One region of the Mesorhizobium sp. P2_E10 genome, then DNA from elsewhere that is predicted to be linked to it. Evidence: predicted binding sites of a transcription regulator. Region 1 holds the regulator's gene; each other region holds the start of a gene.

The links. The regulator PhoB, encoded in region 1, activates phosphate uptake and scavenging genes when phosphate is short. The targets are predictions, from matches to a motif close to TGTCATNNANCTGTCAT.
Region 2: the regulator PhoB is predicted to act here: its motif matches at 3,948-3,964, upstream of AC1D0N_RS01480 (DUF1045 domain-containing protein).
Region 3: the regulator PhoB is predicted to act here: its motif matches at 3,075-3,091, upstream of phnF (phosphonate metabolism transcriptional regulator PhnF).
Region 4: the regulator PhoB is predicted to act here: its motif matches at 2,414-2,430, upstream of olsB (l-ornithine N(alpha)-acyltransferase).

The regions. Positions count from the first base shown of each region.
Region 1 is NZ_JBFUEK010000006.1:265,826-271,165, reverse strand. Features, by position in the region: gene xylF (D-xylose ABC transporter substrate-binding protein) at 1-226, opposite strand, end outside; gene AC1D0N_RS18500 (ROK family protein) at 499-1,746, shown strand; gene phoB (phosphate regulon transcriptional regulator PhoB) at 2,085-2,774, opposite strand; gene phoU (phosphate signaling complex protein PhoU) at 2,794-3,501, opposite strand; gene pstB (phosphate ABC transporter ATP-binding protein PstB) at 3,543-4,367, opposite strand; gene pstA (phosphate ABC transporter permease PstA) at 4,385-5,340, opposite strand, start outside.
Region 2 is NZ_JBFUEK010000001.1:274,575-279,914, forward strand. Features, by position in the region: gene iolD (3D-(3,5/4)-trihydroxycyclohexane-1,2-dione acylhydrolase (decyclizing)) at 1-1,475, shown strand, start outside; gene iolE (myo-inosose-2 dehydratase) at 1,622-2,539, shown strand; gene AC1D0N_RS01470 (DUF3329 domain-containing protein) at 2,604-2,816, shown strand; gene iolB (5-deoxy-glucuronate isomerase) at 3,038-3,850, shown strand; gene AC1D0N_RS01480 (DUF1045 domain-containing protein) at 4,004-4,711, shown strand; gene AC1D0N_RS01485 (alpha-D-ribose 1-methylphosphonate 5-triphosphate diphosphatase) at 4,738-5,340, shown strand, end outside.
Region 3 is NZ_JBFUEK010000012.1:82,922-88,261, forward strand. Features, by position in the region: gene AC1D0N_RS25150 (alpha-D-ribose 1-methylphosphonate 5-phosphate C-P-lyase PhnJ) at 1-811, opposite strand, end outside; gene AC1D0N_RS25155 (carbon-phosphorus lyase complex subunit) at 808-1,920, opposite strand; gene phnH (phosphonate C-P lyase system protein PhnH) at 1,922-2,533, opposite strand; gene phnG (phosphonate C-P lyase system protein PhnG) at 2,533-2,994, opposite strand; gene phnF (phosphonate metabolism transcriptional regulator PhnF) at 3,113-3,862, shown strand; gene AC1D0N_RS25175 (zinc-binding alcohol dehydrogenase family protein) at 4,147-5,187, opposite strand; gene AC1D0N_RS25180 (ABC transporter permease) at 5,313-5,340, opposite strand, start outside.
Region 4 is NZ_JBFUEK010000016.1:63,856-69,195, reverse strand. Features, by position in the region: gene grpE (nucleotide exchange factor GrpE) at 1-615, shown strand, start outside; gene AC1D0N_RS27445 (trimeric intracellular cation channel family protein) at 733-1,365, shown strand; gene olsB (l-ornithine N(alpha)-acyltransferase) at 1,481-2,350, opposite strand; gene AC1D0N_RS27435 (hybrid sensor histidine kinase/response regulator) at 2,648-4,936, opposite strand; gene acuI (acrylyl-CoA reductase (NADPH)) at 5,056-5,340, opposite strand, start outside.

The sequences.
Region 1 (5,340 bases):
CGACATCGGTAAGCTGCTTGCCGGGATTGGACTGCGCGTCGGCGGAGATGTACTTGTCGCCGGCGGCCTCGATCGCCGTCTTCATCGCCGCTTCATCGGTCTTCCAACGCTCTTCCTGGAAGTTCGACCACGAAACGCCAATGACCTTGTCCTTCGCCTGTGCGACCGACGCCAGCGTCAGCGACATGGCGACACCCGCCAGGATGGCGGCTGTGAATCTTTTCATTGTATCCTCCCTGCGCCGCGTGCGGCGCGACCAAACTGGCCCGAAGGCCGGCACAAAGGCTCTATTTTTTCGAGCCTCGAAAAAATACTGATCCAACGCCGGAGCGCTGTCAACATCGATTCTGATGGATTTTGATGTGTCACTGACTTTTTTTCGAGACTCGCAATAAATAATGACAGGCCTGCCGGCTTCTGCCAATATTTGGCTGGTGTCACCGACTGCCTTCAATATCATGAGAGGCCGCGGGGACGACCGGGAGGAAAGCAAGAAAGATGTCGGTTGGAATCCGCCACGACGATTTGCGCCGCCGCAACCGGGCGATGGTGCTTTCGGCCGTGCGCCGCGCCGGCCAGCCGTCGCGGACCGAGATCGCCGCGACCACCGGCCTCAGCCACTCCACCATATCGGCGATCTCCGCCGACCTGATCGGGGAAGGCATCCTGGCCGAGAGCAAGGCCAGCGAGCCGGTTTCGCTGAAACGCGGTCGGCCGCAAGTCGGTCTCGGACTCAATCCGGAAGCCGCCGCTGTGATGACCGTGGTGCTGTCGCTGAATTTCCTTTCCGTCGCTGTCATCGACTACGCCGGCCAGGTGGTGGCCGAAGAGCAGCGCCGGCTGGACACGCTGACCATGCCGCGCGACGAACTGATCGGCGAATGTGTCGCCATAGTCAGGCGTCGGCTCGAGGATCCCGACCTCGACACCCACAGCGTTGCCCGCATTGCTATGGGCATCCAAGGCATCACCGATTCGCACGCCCGCGCCATGCTGTGGTCGCCGATCACGCCGCAGACCGACATCGCCTTCGCCGACATACTGGAAGGCGAATTCGGCATTCCGGCCACCATGGAAAACGACTGCAACATGATGGCGGTGGCGCTGCAGTGGCGCGATCCGGTCCGCTACCACGACGATTTCATCGCCATCCTTTTGTCGCACGGCATCGGCATGGGACTGGTGCTGAAGGGCGAGCTGTTCACCGGCACCCATTCATCGGGCGGCGAGTTCGGCCACATGATCCATCGCCCGGGCGGGGCGCTGTGCCGTTGCGGGCGGCGCGGCTGCGTCGAGGCCTATGCCGGCAACTACGCCATCTGGCGCAACGCCAGGCAATTGGGCGAGGACGCCGAGCCGGTCGCCGATGTCAGCGACGCCGACATGCGGGCGCTCGCCGTCGCGGCACGCGAGAAAGACGGGCCGGAGCGCGAGGCCTACCGCAAGGCCGGCGAAGCGCTCGGCTTCGGCCTCGGCAGTCTTTTTGCGCTGATCGATCCCGCGCCGGTCGCCATGGTCGGCGTCAGCGCCGCCGCCTTCGACCTGATCGAACCGGCGCTGCGCGAGGCCATCGCCCAGACCGCCGGCGGCCAGCACTCGAAATCGATCTCCTTCGACACCGAACCGAACGAATTGCCGCTGATCCGCGAAGGCTGCGCCATGCGGGCACTGAGCTTCGTCGACCAGGAGATCTTCGCGCCGGGCGGGCAGGCACGGGCTGGCGCTATCGGGAAAGACGTGGCCTGAGGACGACGTCAATCATTGATGCCGCAGATTGTCGCCGACTTTGGAGATTGGCCGAAGCCGTCCCAACGTCGTCATCCCAGGGCGAAGCAGGAGCGAAGCTCCGTCGCGGAGACCCTGGGATCCATGCCGTGAAATCGGTCAAAGAATTCAACGGGGCAGAATTCTGCACAGTAGCAACGCCTTGAGGTCGCGGCATGGATCCTTGGGTCTGCGCCGCGTCGCTACGCTCCTTGCTTCGCCCAAGGATGACGAAGCCATGAGCGGGCTGAGCCAATCATCGACGCGTGAGGTCCGGGAGTGGACGCATTCAACCAATAAACGCTTCCGCGCCGAGGGACCTAGTCTTCGCGGATCGCGTAGCCCGCCCCGCGGATGGTGCGGATGACGTCGGGCATGCGGCCATTGTTGACCGCCTTGCGCAGCCGCCCGACATGGACGTCGACCGTGCGCTCGTCGATATAGATCGTCTCGCCCCAGACATTGTCGAGCAACTGGCTGCGCGAGAACACCCGGCCGGGATGCCGCATCATGAACTCGAGCAGCCGGAATTCTGTCGGCCCGAGCCGGATCTCGCTCTTCTTGCGATAGACCCGGTGCGATTCGCGGTCGAGCACTATGTCGCCGACCTTGAGCACACTGGACAGGACTTCCGGCTTGGCGCGGCGCAGCAGCGCCTTGACCCTGGCCATGAATTCCGGCGTCGAGAACGGCTTGACCAGATAATCGTCGGCGCCGGTCGACAGGCCGCGCACGCGGTCGCTCTCTTCGCCGCGCGCGGTCAGCATGATGATCGGCAGCCGCTCGGTTTCGGGCCGCATCCTCAGGCGCCGGCACAGCTCGATGCCGGAAACCGACGGCACCATCCAGTCCAGCACCAGCAGGTCGGGCACGTTTTCCTGCAAGCGGATTTCGGCCTCGTCGCCGCGCGTCACCACCTCGACCTGGTAACCTTCGGATTCGAGATTGTAGCGGAGGAGCACGCCTAGCGGCTCCTCGTCCTCCACCACCATGATGCGTGGCGCGATCATCGACTGGTCACCTTTGTCGTCATGCCGCCGGCGCGGACATCGCCGTCTCGTCCTGCTTCGGACGATTGGCGGGCAATTGCGAGCCGGTCAAAACATAATATGCATTTTCGGCGATGTTGGTCACATGGTCGCCGATGCGTTCGAGGTTCTTGGCGCAGAACAACAGATGCGTGCAGGCGGTGATGTTGCGCGGGTCTTCCATCATGTAGGTCAAAAGCTCGCGGAACACCGAGGTGTATTTGACGTCGATGCGCTCGTCGTCGTTTCTGAGCTTGGCGAGCGCTGCCGCATCGGCGGCGGCGTATTCCTCGACCACCCCTTGCACCTGGATGAGCACCAGTTGGGCCATCGCATCGATGGAATGCGACAGGTCGCGCGGCGTGACGCTGAGGCCGACGGTGCCGACGCGCTTGGCGATGTTCTTGGCCAGGTCGCCGATGCGCTCGAGGTCGCCGGCCATGCGGATCGAGCCGACCACTGCGCGCAAATCGTTGGCCATCGGCTGGCGCTTGGCGATCAGCGTGATGGCGCGGTCGTCCAGCTCGCGCTGGCGCGCATCCATGATGGCGTCGTCGGAGACGACGCGCTGCGCCAGGGCGTTGTCCGAATTGAGCAGCGCCTTGGTCGAGCCGCTGACCATCGAGCCGGCGAGATCGCCCATGTCGCGGATCAGCTTGCTGATCTGCCCCAACTCTTCATCGAAAGATGCGACGGTATGTTCACCCATGATCCTCGTCCTCGTGCCTGAAACTTCGCTGCCGGAACCGCTCAGCCGAACCGGCCTGTGATGTAGTCCTGGGTGCGCTTGTCGTCGGGATTGGTGAACATCTTGTCGGTGGCGCCCTCCTCGACGAGATAGCCGAGATGGAACATCGCCGTGCGCTGCGACACGCGCGCCGCCTGCTGCATCGAGTGGGTGACGATGACGATCGTGTAGTTCTGGCGCAGTTCGTCGATCAGTTCCTCGACACGGGCGGTGGCGATCGGATCGAGCGCCGAGCAGGGCTCGTCCATCAGGATCACCTCGGGCGACACGGCAATGGCGCGCGCGATGCACAGACGCTGCTGCTGGCCGCCGGAAAGGCCGGTGCCGGGCTCCTGCAAGCGATCCTTGACCTCGTTCCAGATCGCCGCCTTCTTCAGGCTCGACTCGACGATCTGATCCATGTCGGCCTTGCGCTTGGCCAGTCCGTGGATGCGCGGGCCGTAGGCGACGTTCTCGTAGATCGACTTCGGGAACGGATTGGGCTTCTGGAACACCATGCCGACGCGCGCCCTGAGCTCGACGACGTCGATGCTCTTGTCGTAGATATCCTCTTCGTCCAGCGTGATCTTGCCGGTCACCCGCGCCGAATCGATGGTGTCGTTCATGCGGTTGAGGCAGCGCAGGAAGGTCGACTTGCCGCAGCCCGACGGGCCGATCAGCGCCGTCACCTGGTTGAGGCGCACGTCGAGATTGACGTCGAACAACGCCTGCTTCTCGCCGTAGAACACGCCGACCTTGTCGCCGCGCATCTTGATCACTTCGTTCGACTTGGCGTTCATTTTATCGCCCACAGCGTTTTCAAGGGACTGTTCGGTCATGATGTTCATACCAAAATGCCTTTTTTCTACCAGCGCCGCTCGAACCGGCGCCGAAGCACGATCGCGGTGATGTTCATGGCCATGAGGAAGACCAGCAGGATGATGATGGCGCCGGACATGCGTTCGACGAAGGCGCGTTCGGCCTCGTTCGCCCACAGGTAGATCTGCACCGGCAGCGCCGTCGCCGGATCGAAAGGTGTCTTCGGATAGTCGGCAACGAAGGCGACCATACCGATCAAGAGCAGCGGCGCGGTTTCGCCGAGCGCGCGCGCCAGGCCGATGATGGTGCCGGTGAGAATGCCGGGGGCGGCTAGCGGCAGTATATGCTGGAACACCATCTGCATCTTGGAAGCGCCAAGACCAAGCGCTGCCGCGCGGATCGACGGCGGCACGGCGGCCAGTGCCGCGCGCGTCGCGATGATGATCGTCGGCAGCGTCATCAGCGTCAGCACCAGGCCGCCGACGAAAGCGGCCGAGCGCGGCATGCCGAGGAAGTTGATGAAGACGGCAAGGCCGAGAAGGCCGAAGACGATCGACGGCACCGCGGCCAGATTGTTGATGTTGACCTCGATCAGGTCGGTGAACCGGTTCTTCTTGGCGAATTCCTCCAGATAGATGGAGGCGGCGACGCCGATCGGCAGCGCCAGCAAAAGCACGATCACCATCATGTAGAGCGAGCCGATGATCGCCACGCCCATGCCGGATGTTTCCGGACGGCTGGAAGCTCCGTAGGTGAACAGGCCGGTGTTGAAGTGCTCGGCCATCACGCCGTCCGCCTTCAGCTTGTTCATCCAGGCGATCTGCTGGTCGGAAACCTTGCGGCGCGCTTCCTCGACGCCGAGGTCGATCTGGCCCTTGAAGGCCGAGTCGAGATTGGCGGCAGCCAGGATGTTGACGTCACGCGTCGTGCCGATGACCGACGGATCGGCGGCGACGATGTCGCGCAGCTGGACGCGCGCGCCTTCGGACAGGAAGCCCTTGA
Region 2 (5,340 bases), on a different contig from region 1:
CCGATCCGGTCCTGCAGCAGGCAGAGGATTTTTCCGATGGCACGGCGACGGTCAATGACTGCTTCCGCCCGGTGTCGCGCTATTTCGACCGCATCACCCGGCCGGAGCAGATCATCCCGGCACTCGCCAGGACCATGCAGGTGCTGACCGATCCCGCCGAATGTGGACCGGTGACATTGTCGCTTTGCCAGGACGTGCAGGCCGAGGCCTATGATTATCCCGAAAGTTTCTTTGCCGAACGCGTCTGGCACCAGCGCCGTGTCCGCCCGGACCGCAGCGAGCTGGCGGCCGCAGTAGCAGCGCTCAAAGGGGCAAGAAAGCCGCTGGTGATCGGTGGCGGCGGCGTGCTGTATTCGCAGGCTTCCGCTGAACTGGCCAAGCTGGTGCAGGGCGCCGGCATTCCGGTCTGCGAGACGCAAGGCGGCAAATCCTCGCTGCCCGACGATCATCCGCTCAACATGGCGGCGGTCGGCGTCACCGGCACTTCGGCCGCCAACCGGCTGGCCGAGGAAGCCGACGTAGTGCTGGCGGTCGGCACCAGGCTGCAGGATTTCACCACCGGTTCCTGGTCGCTGTTCAAGAATTCCGGCAAGACCATCATCGGCCTCAACGTCCAGCCTTTCGATGCCGGCAAGCATCGCGCGCTGCCGCTGGTCGCCGATGCGGCCGAAGGCCTCGCCGAACTTGGTGCAGCACTGAAGGGATGGAAGGCGCCTGCCGCCTGGACCGACAATGCGGGCAAGGGCAAGAAGGACTGGCAGGCCGATGCCGGCAAGGTGACGGCGTCGACCAACGCCGCCTATCCGTCCGACGCGCAGGTGATCGGCGCCGTACAGCGCGCCATGGGTTCCGGCGTGACGTTGCTGCATGCCGCTGGCGGTCTGCCCGGCGAATTGCACAAGCTCTGGCAGGCCGGTGCGCCCGGCTCCTACCACGCCGAATACGGCTTCTCGACCATGGGCTACGAGATCGCCGGCGGGCTCGGCGTCAAAATGGCCAAGCCCGACGAAGAGGTCGTCGTCATGATCGGCGACGGCTCCTACCTGATGCTCAATTCCGAGATCGCCACCTCAGTGATGCTCGGCCTGAAGCTAACCATCGTGCTGCTCGACAACAGAGGCTATGGCTGCATCAACCGATTGCAGATGGCGACCGGCGGCGCCAACTTCAACAATCTGTTGAAGGACTCGCGCCACGAGATTCTGCCCGACATCGACTTCGCAGCACACGCGGCAAGCCTCGGCGCCATTGCCGAAAAAGTGCCTTCCATCGCCGGGCTGGAAAACGCCTTGCAAAAGGCAAAGAAGAACACCCGCACCACGGTGCTGGTCATCGACACCGATCCGCTGGTTTCGACCGATGCCGGCGGCACATGGTGGGACGTCGCCGTGCCCGAAGTCAGCGCGCGCAGCCAGGTTAGGGCGGCGCGCAAGGCCTATGATGAAAAGCGCCAGATGCAGACCATTGGCGATTGATACTGGCGCCGCCAAGCCCCTACCTCCCCCTTGTGGGGAGGTCGGACCGAAGGTCCGGGTGGGGGTTCGGCGCCGCACCCCACCCCGCTGCTTCGCAGCGACCCTCCCCACAAGGGGGAGGGTAAACAAGAAACCGGAGTGACGACTTGAAAGCCAAACTGGGCATGTCCCCCATTGCGTGGTGGAACGACGATCTTGCGGAACTCAGCGATGACGTGTCGCTGGAGGAGTGTTTGCGCCAGTCGCGTTCGGCCGGCTTCACCGGCATGGAAATGGGCCGGCGTTTTCCCAATGACCCCAAGATCATGCTGCCGATCCTGAGAGAGGCCGATGTCACGCTGTGCGGCGGCTGGTTCTCCGGCACGCTGGTCGATGAGGACATGGGCAAGAACAAGGATCGCATCCAGCCGATGATCGACCTGTTCAAAGCGGTCAACGCGCCTTGCATCGTCTATGGCGAGGTCGGCCGCTCCATCCAGGGCGACCGCTCGAAGCCGCTGGCCACCAAGCCGAAGCTGTCGGACGACGAGATGAAGGCCTACGCCGGGCGCCTGACCGAATTCGGCGAATGGTGCGCCGAACAAGGCATGCCACTTTCCTACCACCATCACATGGCGGCGGTAGTCGAGACCGAGCCGGAGCTCGATGCCTTCATGCGCCACTCGGGCGAAGGCATTCCCTTGCTGCTCGATGCCGGTCACCTCGCCTTTGCCGGCGGCGACGTGTTGCGCGCCATCGACAACCATCATCAGCGTATCAGCCACGTCCATGTGAAGGATGTGCGCATGGACGTGATCGACAATCTCGATCGCAGCAAGCAATCCTTCCTCGATGCCGTGGCGCTTGGCGCTTTCACCGTGCCGGGCGATGGTTCGCTGGACTTTGGCGCCATCGTGCAAAAGCTGGCGGACCATGGCTATGAGGGCTGGTTCGTGGTCGAGGCCGAGCAGGATCCGAAGAAGAATCCACCGCTGAAGATGGCGCAGGTCGGCTACGCCGAACTGATGCGGGTGATGACCGCCGCCGGCTACACGGTCGAAACGCAAGGCTTCCCCAACGCATGAATGCTGGATTTGCCGTGACGGGCAGCCTATCTGATGCCCAGTTGGTGAAACCCGGATTGGCCCGATGAAAGACTATGAGCACCCGTTCTTCCGGCCCTTGTGGCGGCGCGTTGCCATCGTCGTGGTCTGCCTGGTCTGGTCGGTGATCGAATTTGCCACCGGCACACCCTTCTGGGGCGTGCTCGCCCTTGGTTTCGCCGGCTACGCGGTCTGGCAGTTCTTCTACCTCTACAAGCCGGTCGATGAGGCGAAGCCTCCGGTCGAGCCGAAGGAATGAAGCGGCCCATGATACGGAAGGGCATTCGGACCGTGTACTGCACGCCTGGTGGATCGCGGACGGTGGCGATTGGCCGAAACGCTCCTCGCTTCGTCATCCTAGGGCGGAGCAAGGAGCTTCGCTCCTGCTTCGCCCTAGGATGACGAAGTTGAGAGGCCCCCGGCTAATCTCCGAAGTTTGTTCACGGGACCGCAAGCAGGGCTGAAATTAGGGAGACAAAAATGTCGAAACTGCTCGTCAAAGCCAACAAGGGTCATGGCCGCGTTGCCCATGTCACGCCGAAAAGCGCCGGCTGGACCTATGTCGGCTTCGACCTGCATCGGCTGAAGCCGGGCGAAAGCGCTTCGGGAAAAACGGATGATCGTGAAATCTGCCTGGTGTTCGTCACCGGCAAGGGCAAGGCGACAGCCGGCGGCAAGGAGCTCGGCCTGCTCGGCGAGCGCATGTCGCCCTTCGAAGGCAAGCCGTGGTCGGTCTATGTGCCCGCGGGCTCCGACTGGTCGGTGACCGCGGACACCGAACTCGAACTCGCCGTCTGCTCGGCGCCCGGCCTTGGCGGCGGCCTGCCGGTCCGTGTCATCGCGCCCGACGATCTCGGCCAGGAGATCCGCGGCAAGGGCACGAACACCCGCTACGTCACCAACATCCTGCCGGAGGGCAAGCCGGCCGATTCGCTGCTGGTGGTCGAGGTCATCACGCCCGGCGGCCATACATCGAGCTACCCGCCGCACAAGCACGACCAGGACAATCTGCCGGCCGAGTCCTATCTCGAGGAAACCTACTACCACCGCCTCAACCCGCCGCAGGGCTTTGCCTTCCAGCGCGTTTACACCGATGCCGACAAGAATGGCGAACGCGCCCTAGATGAGGCGATGGCGATCGAAGACGGCGATGTCGTGCTGGTACCCGAGGGCTACCACCCCTGTGCCGCCTGTCATGGCTATGATCTCTATTATCTCAACGTCATGGCCGGACCGAAGCGGACGTGGAAGTTCCACAACGCGCCCGAGCACGAATGGCTGATGAAGGCCTGATCGGTCCCGCCTTTTCGGCTGAAGCTGTTGGTCCAGCTTGGAAAAATCGTCGGCTAAGGACCTTCAGGGTCGATTTGCCATCGAAAACCCTTCAAAGCTTCGTCAATCCGTCATGGAAATCGCCTATGGCAGCGGAGCTGACGAGGACTTCTTATGCGCTATGCCATCTATTTCACCCCCCGGCAGGACGAACCGCTGGCGCGGATCGCCGCCAACTGGCTCGGCCGCGATCCGTTTGGTGCGGCGACAAGGCCTGTCGAGGCCGTTGCCGAGCTGTCGGCGGCGGAAGTCGCCTTCCACACGGCGTCGGCCCGCCGCTACGGTTTTCATGCGACGCTGAAGGCGCCCTTCCGGCTGGCTCCCAACGAAACGGAAGCTTCGCTACGCGCCGGGTTGGATGCCTTTGCCGAAGCGACGCCTGTGGTGACCATCCCGCGCCTGGTCGTCAGCCAGATCGACAGCTTCTTTGCACTGGTGCCGGAAGGACCGCTGCCGGCGCTCAACCGCTTCGCCGATGACGTCGTGCTCGGCTTCGACCGTTTTCGCGCGCCGCTGACCGAAGCGGAAATCGAACGCCGCAGCCCCGATTCGCTGAAACCGGCCGAGTTCCGCAATCTCTGCCAGTGGGGCTACCCCTATGTCTTCGAGACCTTTCGGTTCCACATGACCCTGTCCGGCCGCGCCGGGTCACAGGAAAGCCCCCGTTTGCGCGCAGCAATCGACAGCCTGTTCGCGCAGGTGCTGCAACAGCCGGTGCCGGTCGACGCGCTGACGCTGTTTGTCGAAACCGAACCCGGCGCCCCGTTCATGGTGCTTTCCCATCACGCACTCGGGCGCCGCGCCGCCAGAAAAACTGCCTGACGCTGAACCAGCAAGGACTGCCTGCAATGACCGCCGAGACCGTACTGAACAATGCCCGCATCGTCCTTGCCGACGAGATCGTCGAAGGCTCGATCGTGCTGCGCGACGGTTTCATCGCCGGCATCGAGGCCGGCACCGGCAGAACCGGCGAGGACATGGGCGGCGACTACATCATCCCGGGTCTGGTCGAGCTGCACACCGATCACCTCGAAGGCCACTACGCGCCACGGCCCAAGGTGCGCTGGAATCCGATCGCCGCAGTGCTCGCTCATGACGCGCAGGTTGCGACGGCCGGCATCACCACGGTGCTCGATGCCTTGCGCGTCGGCATGGACGAGGATGCCGACCTGACATCCCTAGACATCCGCAAGCTGGCCGACGCCATCGAGGACAGCGTGCAGCAGGACCGGCTGCGGGCCGACCATTTCATCCATTTGCGCTGCGAGGTTTCGGCACCCGATTGCCTTGCCGCCTTCGCCAATTTCGACGGCGACGAACGGGTCAAACTGGCGTCGCTGATGGACCATGCGCCCGGCCAGCGCCAGTTCGTCAATCTGGAAACCTACGCCTATTACTACCAGCGCAAGCTGAAGCTGACCGACCGTGACTTCAAGCTGTTCTGCGACAAG
Region 3 (5,340 bases), on a different contig from region 1:
AGCAGACGAACATGTGGCCGCCATGGTCGTCGAGAATGACCTCGTCGAGATAGACGTTTTCGGCGGCGCACAGCGCGCAGGGCTGGTCGAAGGTCTGCACCTCGAAAGGGTGATCCTCGAAGTCGAGGCTGACGACATCGGTGAAGGGCGGCAGCGCGTAGATACGCTTTTCGCGGCCGGCGCCAAACAATTGCAAAGCCGGCGACTGGTGCATCTTGGGATTGTCGAATTTCGGCGTCGGCGACGGGTCCATCACATAGCGCCCCTCGACCTTGACCGGATAGGCATAGGTGGTGGCGATGCGGCCGTGTCTGGCGATGTCCTCGTAGAGCTTCACATGCATCAGGCCATATTCTTCCAGCGCATGCATTTTGCGCGTTTCGGTCTCGCGCGGCTCGAGGAAGCGCAGCGGCTCGGGGATCGGCACTTGATAGACCAGCACCTGGCCGGCGCTGAGTGGATGTTCGGGGATGCGGTGGCGGGTCTGGATAATGGTGGCGCTGGCGGTGTCGGTGGTCACAGCGACATTGGCGACCTTCCTGAAGAAGGCGCGGATCGAAACAGCGTTGGTGGTGTCATCGGCACCCTGGTCGATGACCTTCAGCACGTCGTCGGGGCCGATGATCGAAGCGGTGACCTGGACGCCCCCGGTGCCCCAGCCATAAGGCATCGGCATCTCGCGCGAGGCGAACGGCACCTGATAGCCGGGGATGGCGATGCCCTTGAGGATCGCCCGGCGGATCATCCGTTTGGTCTGTTCATCGAGATAGGCGAAGTTGTAGGCGGCGATGTCGGTCGGTTGCGTGCTCATTCCGCTGCCTCCTTCTTTTCGTCCATCATGCCGGGGTTTTCACGTGCCTCGTACTCGGCGCGCATGCGACGCACGAGGTCGAGTTCGGCCTGGAAGTCGACATAGTGGGGCAGCTTCAAATGCTCGACGAAGCCGGTCGCCTGGACATTGTCGGAATGCGAGATAACGAACTCTTCGTCCTGGGCTGCCGCGACGACATCCTCGCCGAGTTCGGTTGCGCGAAGCGCGCGGTCGCAGAGCGCCATGGCCATCGCCTTGCGCTCGCTCTGGCCGAAGACGAGGCCATAGCCGCGGGTGAATTGCGGCGGCGCCTTGGCCGAGCCTTTGAACTGGTTGACCATCTGGCACTCGGTGACGCGGACGCTGCCGAGCGGCACCGCGAAGGGCAGTTCCGGCACGTCGAGCTCCAGTTCGACCTCGCCGATGCGGATCTCACCGACAAAGGGATGGTTGCGGGCATAGCCGCGCTGGGTGGAATAGCCGAGCGCCAGCAAAAAACCCTCGTCGCCGCGCGACAGCGCCTGCAGGCGGATGTCGCGCGCCATCGGGAACTCCAGCGGCTCGCGGGTGATGTCGCCGGGGACATGGTCCTGCGGCATGTCGCCATCCGGCTCGATCAGGCCCTCGCGGGCGAGGATCGCCGAGACGCGCGGCATGGCTTCCGCCTCGCCGGCGCGCTGCAGCGGCTCATCGACATCGGCGCCTGCGGCCAGTTCGGGATCGAGCAGCCGGTGGGTGTAGTCGAAGGTGGGCCCAAGCAGCTGGCCGCCGGGCAGGTCCTTGTAGGTCGCCGACACGCGCCGCTCGACCAGCATCGTGGCGGTGTCGATGGCCCTGGTGTAGCCGAAGCGCGGCAGCGTGGTGCGATAGGCGCGTACGAGAAAGATGGCCTCGATCATATCGCCGCGCGCCTGGACGATGGCGAGCGCCGCCAACTCCCGGTCGTAGAGCGAGCCTTCGCTCATCACCCGGTCGACGCCAAGCGCCAGTTGCTCGACGATCTGGTCGAGGCGAAGTGCGGGTACCGAACGATCGCCGCGCCGGCGATCGGCAAGCAGTCTGTGGGCGTTGGCGATGGCCGCTTCGCCACCTTTTACCGCGACATACATGCTACGCCTCCATCGTCTTGATGCGCGTGGTGCGCGGCAGGCAGGCGATGCCGTCCGGCGTGGCCAGGACGAGGTCAACGCCGCGTGGAAAACGCTGATTGTTCTGCTTCCATTGTTCGACGAAATGGCGTGGTATCTGCGCCGGTGCGATGGTCGCCGTCGTCTCAATGCCGGGGCCTGCGAGCAGAAGCGAAGTGCCCGAGATGAGATCGCTCACCTGCAGGATCAGCGTGGTGGAGCGGTCGGGATAGTCCTGGGAGCCTTGCGAAAAACCGTCGAGCGACATCATCTCGGCCGGTGCCGAAATCAACGCGAAATGCGCGTCGGCCGGCGTGTTGGCCACGGGCGCGCCTGAGTGGAAGCCGAGCCAGGATTTGACCGCCGCGGCGGCCTGCAAGGCAGGATCGAGCCAGAGCGGCGTGTCGTTGTCGCACAGCGCCAGCGCGATGGCGCCGGCGGTGGCCGACAATGGCGCCGGCGGGCGGGCAAAGGCCGGCAAGGGCTGCACTGTGCCCGGCCGCGCCATCGCATCCATCACGGCACGGAACACGGTCTGCGCATTGAACACCGGATCGGCGAAGCCGCCATCGATCGACTGGGTTGCAATGTCCATCAGTCTTCTCCGCGCACCATGGTGAAGAAATCCACCTTCGTTGCCGCCGTCTCGGCGCGGCGTTTTTCGCGCGCTTCGCTTAGAGCCGCCTGTAGCGGGGCGATGAGTTTGGTCTGAACATTGTCGCGGTGGGCAGAATCCTGCCAGAGCGCATCGGCGATGGCCGCGAGCCTCGCCTTCTGCTTGTCACGGCCGAGCGCGTAGCAATGGCCGACCTGTCCGGAGGCCAGCCGCACCGTGGCGCGGGTGACGGTGGCTTCACCAACATTGAAGGGGGCGCCACCGCCGCCGATGCGGCCGCGTACGGTGACCAGGCCGGTCTCGGGACCGCGCAAAAGTTCGGCTTCCGCGGGCAGACCGGCCGCGTTCCAGAGGCGGACGATGTCATCGCCGCTTGCCTGCGCCAGCGTTGCCATGACGGCTTTGCGCTCAGCCTGATCGCGCGCTTCCTGTCCTCGCATGGCCGCTGCTCCTGTTCGTGCATATTTGTCTAGTGATATAGACATCTATACAAATTATATCTATTATCTAACGCCTGTCCATGACGGGTGGATGACAGGGCGAAAGATCGGGGTGCAAATGGTCGGGCAGCAAATGGCTGATAGCATCGAGCGGCGCAGCGGCGTCTCGTTGTGGCGGCAGATCGCCGACCAGATCCTGCATTCGATCGCCTTGGGCGATTTTGCCGAGAATGCCGCGCTGCCGCCGGAAGTGGCGCTGGCCGAACGCTACGGTGTCAACCGCCACACGGTGCGCAGCGCCATATCAGCCCTGGTGCAGGACGGCGTGCTCAGGGCAGAGCAGGGGCGTGGCACCTTCGTGCTGTCGCGCAAGCGGCTGTCCTATCCGATCGGCGCGCGCACCCGCTTTTCGGAAGGCCTGCAGGGGCAGGCATCGGAGCGGCATATCGTGCTGCTCGCCTCATCGGTCGAGCCGGCGAGCCAGCGTGTCGCCGAGGGGCTTGGGCTGGCCAAGGGCGCCCAGGTGATCAGGTTGGAGACACGCGGCGAGGCCGACGGCCGGCCGGTGTCACGGGCGACCACCTGGTTTGACGCCAAACGCTTTGCCGGCATCGATGCCGCGATGGCGGAGACCGGTTCGATCACTGTGTCGCTGGCCCGCTTCGGCATAGACGACTATCTCCGGCAATCGACCGTTCTGTCGGCGCGCCACGCCGATGCGGCCGATCTTGCCGACCTCGACCTGCAGCCGGGCGCCATCGTGCTGGTCACGGTGGCCGTCAACGTCACGCCCAACGGAAAGCCGATCCAATTTTCCGAGTCTCGCTTTCCAGCCGAGCGGGTGGAGCTGAAGCTGTCGGCGCTTTGAGTGTGCCGGCCTTAGTCTGATATCAGACCATCTCGGTCGCGGTCATTTGTCAGGGACTTGGCGTTTGAGGACCGTCTTCCCCCACTCCGTCTCGGCTTCGCCGAGCCCCCTCTCCCCCCTCCGGAGGGAGAGGAAGGGAGCCCTCGTGGCGGAGGGAGAAGGAGGAAGTGATTGAGAGAGCGTTGGCTGCAATAGGCTCGCGCCATTCCTCTACCCCGTCGATCGGGGGAGAGGTGGCTCGGCGAAGCCGTGACGGAGTGGGGGTCGACCTGCGCGGGGCGTCGTCAGTTCAAGCCGCCTGCCATGTTATGACCCACCTCGATCACGGCCTTGATCAGGCCGGATTTCTCATGCGCCCAGCGGGCAAGATCGCGCGGCGTATCGCCGAGCGTCGTGCGATGGGTGACGAGCTTGGCGAGCGGCACCGCGCCGTTGCGGATCGAGGCGGCGACATGGTCGAAGTCGGCGCGCAGCGCGTTGCGGCTGCCGACCAGCGTCATCTCGCGCTTGTGGAATTCAGGGTCGGAAAAGGTGATGTCGTCCTTGACCACGCTGACCAGCACCAGCGTCCCGCCATGCGCGACATGGGCAAAGGCAGACTGCACAGACTGGGTGTTGCCGGTGGCGTCGAAAACCACGTCGAACCCTTCGCCGCCGGTTGCCTCTCGCACCAGATCGGCCGCAGAACCCTGCGAAGCATCGAGCGTCGAAAAGCCGAGCTCACTTGCGGCAAAGCTGAGCCTTTCGCTGCTCATGTCGAGCAGGGTCACGTCAAGCCCGGCAATGCGGGCAAACAGCGCCGTGCCGAGCCCGATCGGCCCGGCGCCGATGACCAGCGCGCGGGCGCCTGGTACAGCCCGCGCGCGGCGCACGGCATGAGCGCCGATGGCCAGGAACTCGACGGCAGCGGCATCGGCCAGGGACAGGCCGTTTGCCGGATAAAGATTTTGCGCCGGCACCAGGATCTGCTCGGCCATGGCGCCGTCGCGATGCACGCCGAGCACCTCGATGCTGACGCAGCAATTCGGCTTGCCTTGGCGGCAGGCGATGCATTTTCCGCAGGCGAGATAGGGGTTGATGATCACCGGTTCGCCGATGGCGAGTTCGACGCCTTCGCCGGTTGTGATCACGGTGCCCGAGACCTCATGGCCCATGATGCGTGGATAGGCGAGGAACGGATGCTTGCCCTCGAAGATGTGAAAATCGGTACCGCAGATGCCGACATGGCTGACCGCGACCAGCGCCCAGCCTGAGGGCGGTGCACCAGGTGCGGGGCGATCTTCCACAACAAGGTCGCCGGGCGAGCGGCAGACAACGGCTTTCATGCTTCAATCCAGTCGGGTTCTTTGTTTGACGCAATTCCTAGGGAGAACCGCTTCTCACTTTCCTGGAACTGATGAAATCGCCGGCCCTTCGGCCAGGCCGGGCCGGCGATCAATTTCGGTGGTGACTATTTGCCGCCGCGGCGGCGCAGGCCG
Region 4 (5,340 bases), on a different contig from region 1:
GAACGCGCGCCCGAGGACATCGAAACGGCCGAGGCCATTGGCGAGCGCGCCGAAGGCAGCATCGACGGCGACTATGAAGCGCTGGTGCGGCTTCTGAAGGAAAACGAAGAGCTGAAGGACCGCGCGCTGCGCGTCGCGGCCGAGATGGAAAACCTGCGCCGCCGCACCGCGCGCGACGTGCATGACGCACGGACCTATGCGGTGGCCAATTTTGCCCGCGACATGCTGTCGGTGTCGGACAATCTGCGCCGCGCGCTCGACGCCATTCCGGCCGAGGCCAAGGCTTCGGGCGATGCCGGGTTCAAGGCGCTGATCGACGGCGTCGAGATCACCGAACGCGCCATGTTGTCGGCGCTGGAGCGGCACGGAGTGAAGAAGCTCGAGCCGCAAGGCGAGAAGTTCGATCCGAATTTCCACCAGGCGATGTTCGAGGTGCCCAATCCGGACGTGCCGGCCAACACCGTGGTCCAGATCGTTCAGCCGGGCTATTCGATCGGCGAGCGCGTGCTGCGGCCGGCCATGGTCGGCGTCGCCAAGGGCGGCCCCAAATATGTGGCGAGCGAAACGCCTGTCGAACCTGGGCCGGTCAATGACGAGGCCGAGAGGGACGCTTGAACGGATAAGCGAGTAGGGAATAGCGAGTAGCGAATAGGGAAATAGCCAATAGCCGCCACGTGGCTTTGTGCTATTCGCTATTTCCCTATTCGCTATTCACTCTTTCATTGTTCGCCCATGAACCCCATCGACCTCCTCGACTATGCCGGTGTCGCCGTCTTCGCGGCGACAGGTGCGCTTGCCGCCTCGCGCAAGCAGCTCGACATTATCGGTTTCCTGTTCCTGGCCAGCGTTACCGGCATCGGCGGCGGCACGTTTCGCGACGTCATCCTCAATTTGCCGGTGTTCTGGGTCGCCAACCGTGACTACGTGCTGATCTGCGCGGTGGTTGCGGTGCTGGTCTTCTTCAGCGCGCACCGTGTCGAGTCCCGCTACAAATTGCTGCTCTGGCTCGACGCCGTCGGTCTCGCTGCCTTCTCGGTGATGGGCGCTGCCAAGGGTCTGGCCATCACCGGCTCTCCGGTCGTGTCAGTCATCACCGGCGTGCTCACCGCCACCTTTGGCGGCATTCTGCGCGACCTTCTGGCCGGCGAGCCGTCAGTGCTGCTGAGACCCGAAATCTATGTCACCGCCGCCCTTGCCGGTGCTGCCCTCTACACGCTGGGCGATCTCGCCGGGTTGCCGCCGTTTGCCGCCGGCCTGGCGGGCTTCGCAGCGGCTTTCCTGGTGCGCGGCGGCGCACTCAAGTTCGGCTGGTCGTTTCCGTCCTACAAGAGCCGGCCGGGACGGCGGCCGGAAGACATTCCTTGAGAGTGAGTAGCGAATAGGGAGTAGCGAATAGGGGATAGCAGTCCGCAAGATTGCGGCGTAGCTCTCGCTATTCGCTATTCGCTATTCGCTATTCGCTATTCGCTATTCGCTGGCGTCAGGCGGCGAAGCGCTGGGCTTCCCCACCATAGTAGTTGACGTAGCGCGCACCGATTTCCTTGACCGGCATCACGACGAACACGTCGACCGTCGAGAATTCGCGGTCGATGACGCAGCCGTCACCGATGCGGGCGCCGACGCGCAGATAGCCCTTGACCAGCGGCGGCATGGCCGCAATGGCCGCCTTGGTGTTGACCGCCTCGATCGGCATCAAATCCATCGAGCAATAGCGCCCGGTGACCGCGCGTACATCCCAGGCCGAGTTGGTCCGGCAGTGATGGGCAAGATAGGTGAGCGCCTCGGCATGCGCCGCCGGCACTGTGCCATGGAACGAAGCGCAGCCGGTCATCACGCCGATCTCATAGTGCTTGATATAGGCCCATATGCCTTGCCACAGCGCCTCGATGGTACGCTTCGAGCGGTATTCCGGCAAAACGCAGGAGCGGCCGAGTTCGAGGAAACGCTGGCCGGGATGGCGGGCGATGAGCTTGGTCAGCTCGAATTCACCCTCGGAATAGAACCCGCCTGCCGTTGCCGCAATTTCCTGCCGCAGAAGGCGGTAGGTGCCGACGATGCGGCGGTGCTCGGGGCCGGAGAGCGTGGTGTCGAAGACGAGCAGATGGTCGCAGAGCGGATCGAACCGATCGGCGTCGCGGTGGTCCTGGAACAGGTCCTTCCTGGCGCCAAGCTCGTCATAAAATACCCGGTAGCGCACTTCCTGGGCAGCGGCGATCTCGGCCTCGTTGCGGGCGAGCCGCACTTCGAGGTTGCCGATCCGGCCGAGCGAAGCGCCTTTTATGACGGAATCGGCGCTACGCCCGGCGAGCAGTGCGCTGCTGGCGTTCGGCCGAGTGTCACATTCCGGCATAACTGTATGCACGAGTGATTCTCCTTCGAGCCATCCCTCTTGGCACGGGGATACGGTGTAGGTGCAACAGGATTGTGACAGTACCGTGATACGGCGTTCTGGGCAATACTTCGCCGGCTGGCCAGCGCGCGACTTCGGCAAGCGGAATCAGTTTTGCCGTACTCGCCTTCGGTTCCGCAAGGGATGATGTGCCGAGCGAAAAGCGCTGCAACGTCCGGGCGCGTCCCACAAGACACGCGGCGCTCCAAGGCCGTCAGCCGGCTACATTATCTGGGAAGCGAAAGGGCGGATACCAATTCAGGCGGCCACCTGGCCTTCGACGGCATGAACCAAAGCGTCGGGATCGAGCGGCTTGGTGACAAAGCCGCTGGCGCCGTGGGCGAGCACGGCGTGGCGGGTCTTTTCCTGGCTGTCGGCGGAAAGCACCATGATCGGCACCGGCGGCACCGCCATTTCCTCCTCGTGGCGGCGGATGGCGGCGATCGCATCAAGCCCGTCCATGACGGGCATGTGCAGGTCCATCAGCACCACGTCAAAACGATGTTTGAGCCCGGCCTCGGTGACGGCCTCGACCGCGGCCTTGCCGTTGCCGACCACTTTCACGCGATGCCCGGCCTTCACAAGCGTGGCGCGGGCGAGCATGGCGTTGATGTCGTTGTCCTCGGCGATCAGCACCGACAGGCCTTGCCGGCGACCACCGAGGGTACGAATGGAGGGGGCTCCGCGTTTTTCCGGCTGCGGCTTGGGCAGCGTCGGGGCATGGCTGGTCAAAAGTACGCGCAACAGCGTCTCGCCGCGCACCGGCCTTGCCAGGAAGGTGGCGTAGCCACTGGCGCGGAATTCGCCAAGCATGCCGCGGTCGGTCGGCGCGATCAGCGTGATGGCCTCGCAATCGGCAAAGCCGCTCTGGCGCAGGCGCTTGAGCAGCCTGCCATCGCTGTCTTCCATAGCCGCATCGATCAGAAGCACGTCGCAGTCCGCGGCAAAAGGCGCCGCCTGGGCCGAGGTAGCAGCCAGATTGACGACGCCGCCATGGGCACGGATGGTGCGGGCGATGGCATCGGCCTCGATGGCGTTCTTCGAGACGATCACCGCGTGCCGGCCCGATAGAATGCTCTGGCGGTTTTGCGGTGCCTCGGTGGCCGCAATGGCCGGGATTTCGAAGACGAATTCAGATCCTTCGCCGAGCCGGCTCGACACCGAGATGGTGCCGCCCATGGCTGTCACCAGGCGCCTGGAGATGGCAAGACCGAGGCCGGCGCCGCCATGCACACGGGTCGAGGTGCCGTCGGATTGTTCGAATTCCTCGAAGATGCGCTCCATGTCGTCCTCGCGCAGTCCGGGGCCGGTGTCGGCAACGATGAAGCAAATGCGGTCGGTCGTCTCGGTGCGTGCCCGTGCGACGCTGACCAGCACGCCGCCGCTGTCGGTGAATTTGACGGCATTGCCGATGAGGTTGAGCAGCACCTGCCTCACCCTGCCGGGGTCGGCTGTGATCATCAGCGGCACGTCGGGTTCGACGTGACAGCCGAGGCCGATGTTCTTGGCGAAGGCTTTCGCCGCCATCAGTTCGATGATGTTGTCGGCGATTTCGCGCAGCGATGTCGGCTGCGGTTCCGGGTCGAAGCGGCCTGCCTCGATCTTGGAATAGTCGAGCAGGTCCTCGATCAGGGCGAGCAGTGCGCTGGCCGAGGTCGAGACGGCACTGACATAGGTCCGCTGCTCAGGCGAAAGATGGGTGTCGGCCAGAAGCTTGGCCATGCCCATGATGCCGTTCATCGGCGTGCGGATTTCATGGCTGACGGTTGCGAGGAAGCGCGATTTGGCCTGGCTTGCATATTCGGCGCGTTCGCGAGCGGTGATCAGTGACGATTCCGCGCGCTTGCGGGCGGTGATGTCGCGGGCGATCGCCCGGTGCGAGACGGCGCCCGAGTCCTTCTCGCGCACCGACAGTTCGATCCACGAGAACCAGCGCGGCCCGGCCGGCGTGCGGATGGCGACGTCGGTGGAGCTCAAACATTCGTGATCCGAAAAGGCGGCATCGGGGACAATGCCGACGTCGATGCCGAGTTCGGTCAGGGTCTTGCCGGCAAGGTCGCGCTGATCGATTTCGACAAGGCCGGCGAAAACCTTGTTGGCATAGACGATGTGGCCGTCGCGGTCGCGATGGACGACGAGGTCGCCCAGCGCATCGATGAGCCCGCGAAAACGCTCCTCGCTCTCCTGCATCTCCCACATGCGATCGGCCAGCGTCTCGATCTCGGCGCGGCTGCGGGCCGTGGCTTCGTCGAGCAGGGCCACTGTCCGGCGCTCGGCGCGCCTGGCGCGCAGATGCATGACGAGGCCGCCCATGCCGGTCGCCAGCAAGCCGATGGTGATGAAGATCGGCGCTCCGGTCAGATGCGACAGTCCCGCCAGAACGGCGATGGCGACGACCGTCAGGAAGGGCAGGCCCTCGCGGGTGGCGGGCGGCAGTTCGGGCGCCAGCGGCGGCGCGACGAGAATCCGCCGCTTCGGCAGCTCGGGGCTCAGCCCGTCGATGCCTTCGGCACTGTCCGCCTCCCTGATGCCGGATTCCGCGATCATGCGAAATCCCTATCAAACAGAGATTATGGAAGACTGCGGCGGATCGTTCGAATTTTAGCGGTCGAGCGATTCAGGACGGAAAACCGCTTCACATTTTTCCTGGAATGCCACTGAGGGCCTTACATATCCACCACGACGCGACCGCGGATCTTGCCGTCGACGATGTCATGCGCGGCATCGATGATGCCGTCGAAGCCAATGGTTGTGGACAGGCTGGCGAGTTTCTCAAGGTCGAGATCGGTGCCGATGCGGCGCCACGCCTCGATGCGGACCGCCTTCGGCGCCATCACCGAATCGATGCCGAGCAGCGAAACACCGCGCAGGATGAACGGGGCGACGCTCGACGGCAGATCCATGCCGCCGGCCAGGCCGCAGGCGGCGACCGCGCCGCCATAGGAGGTCAT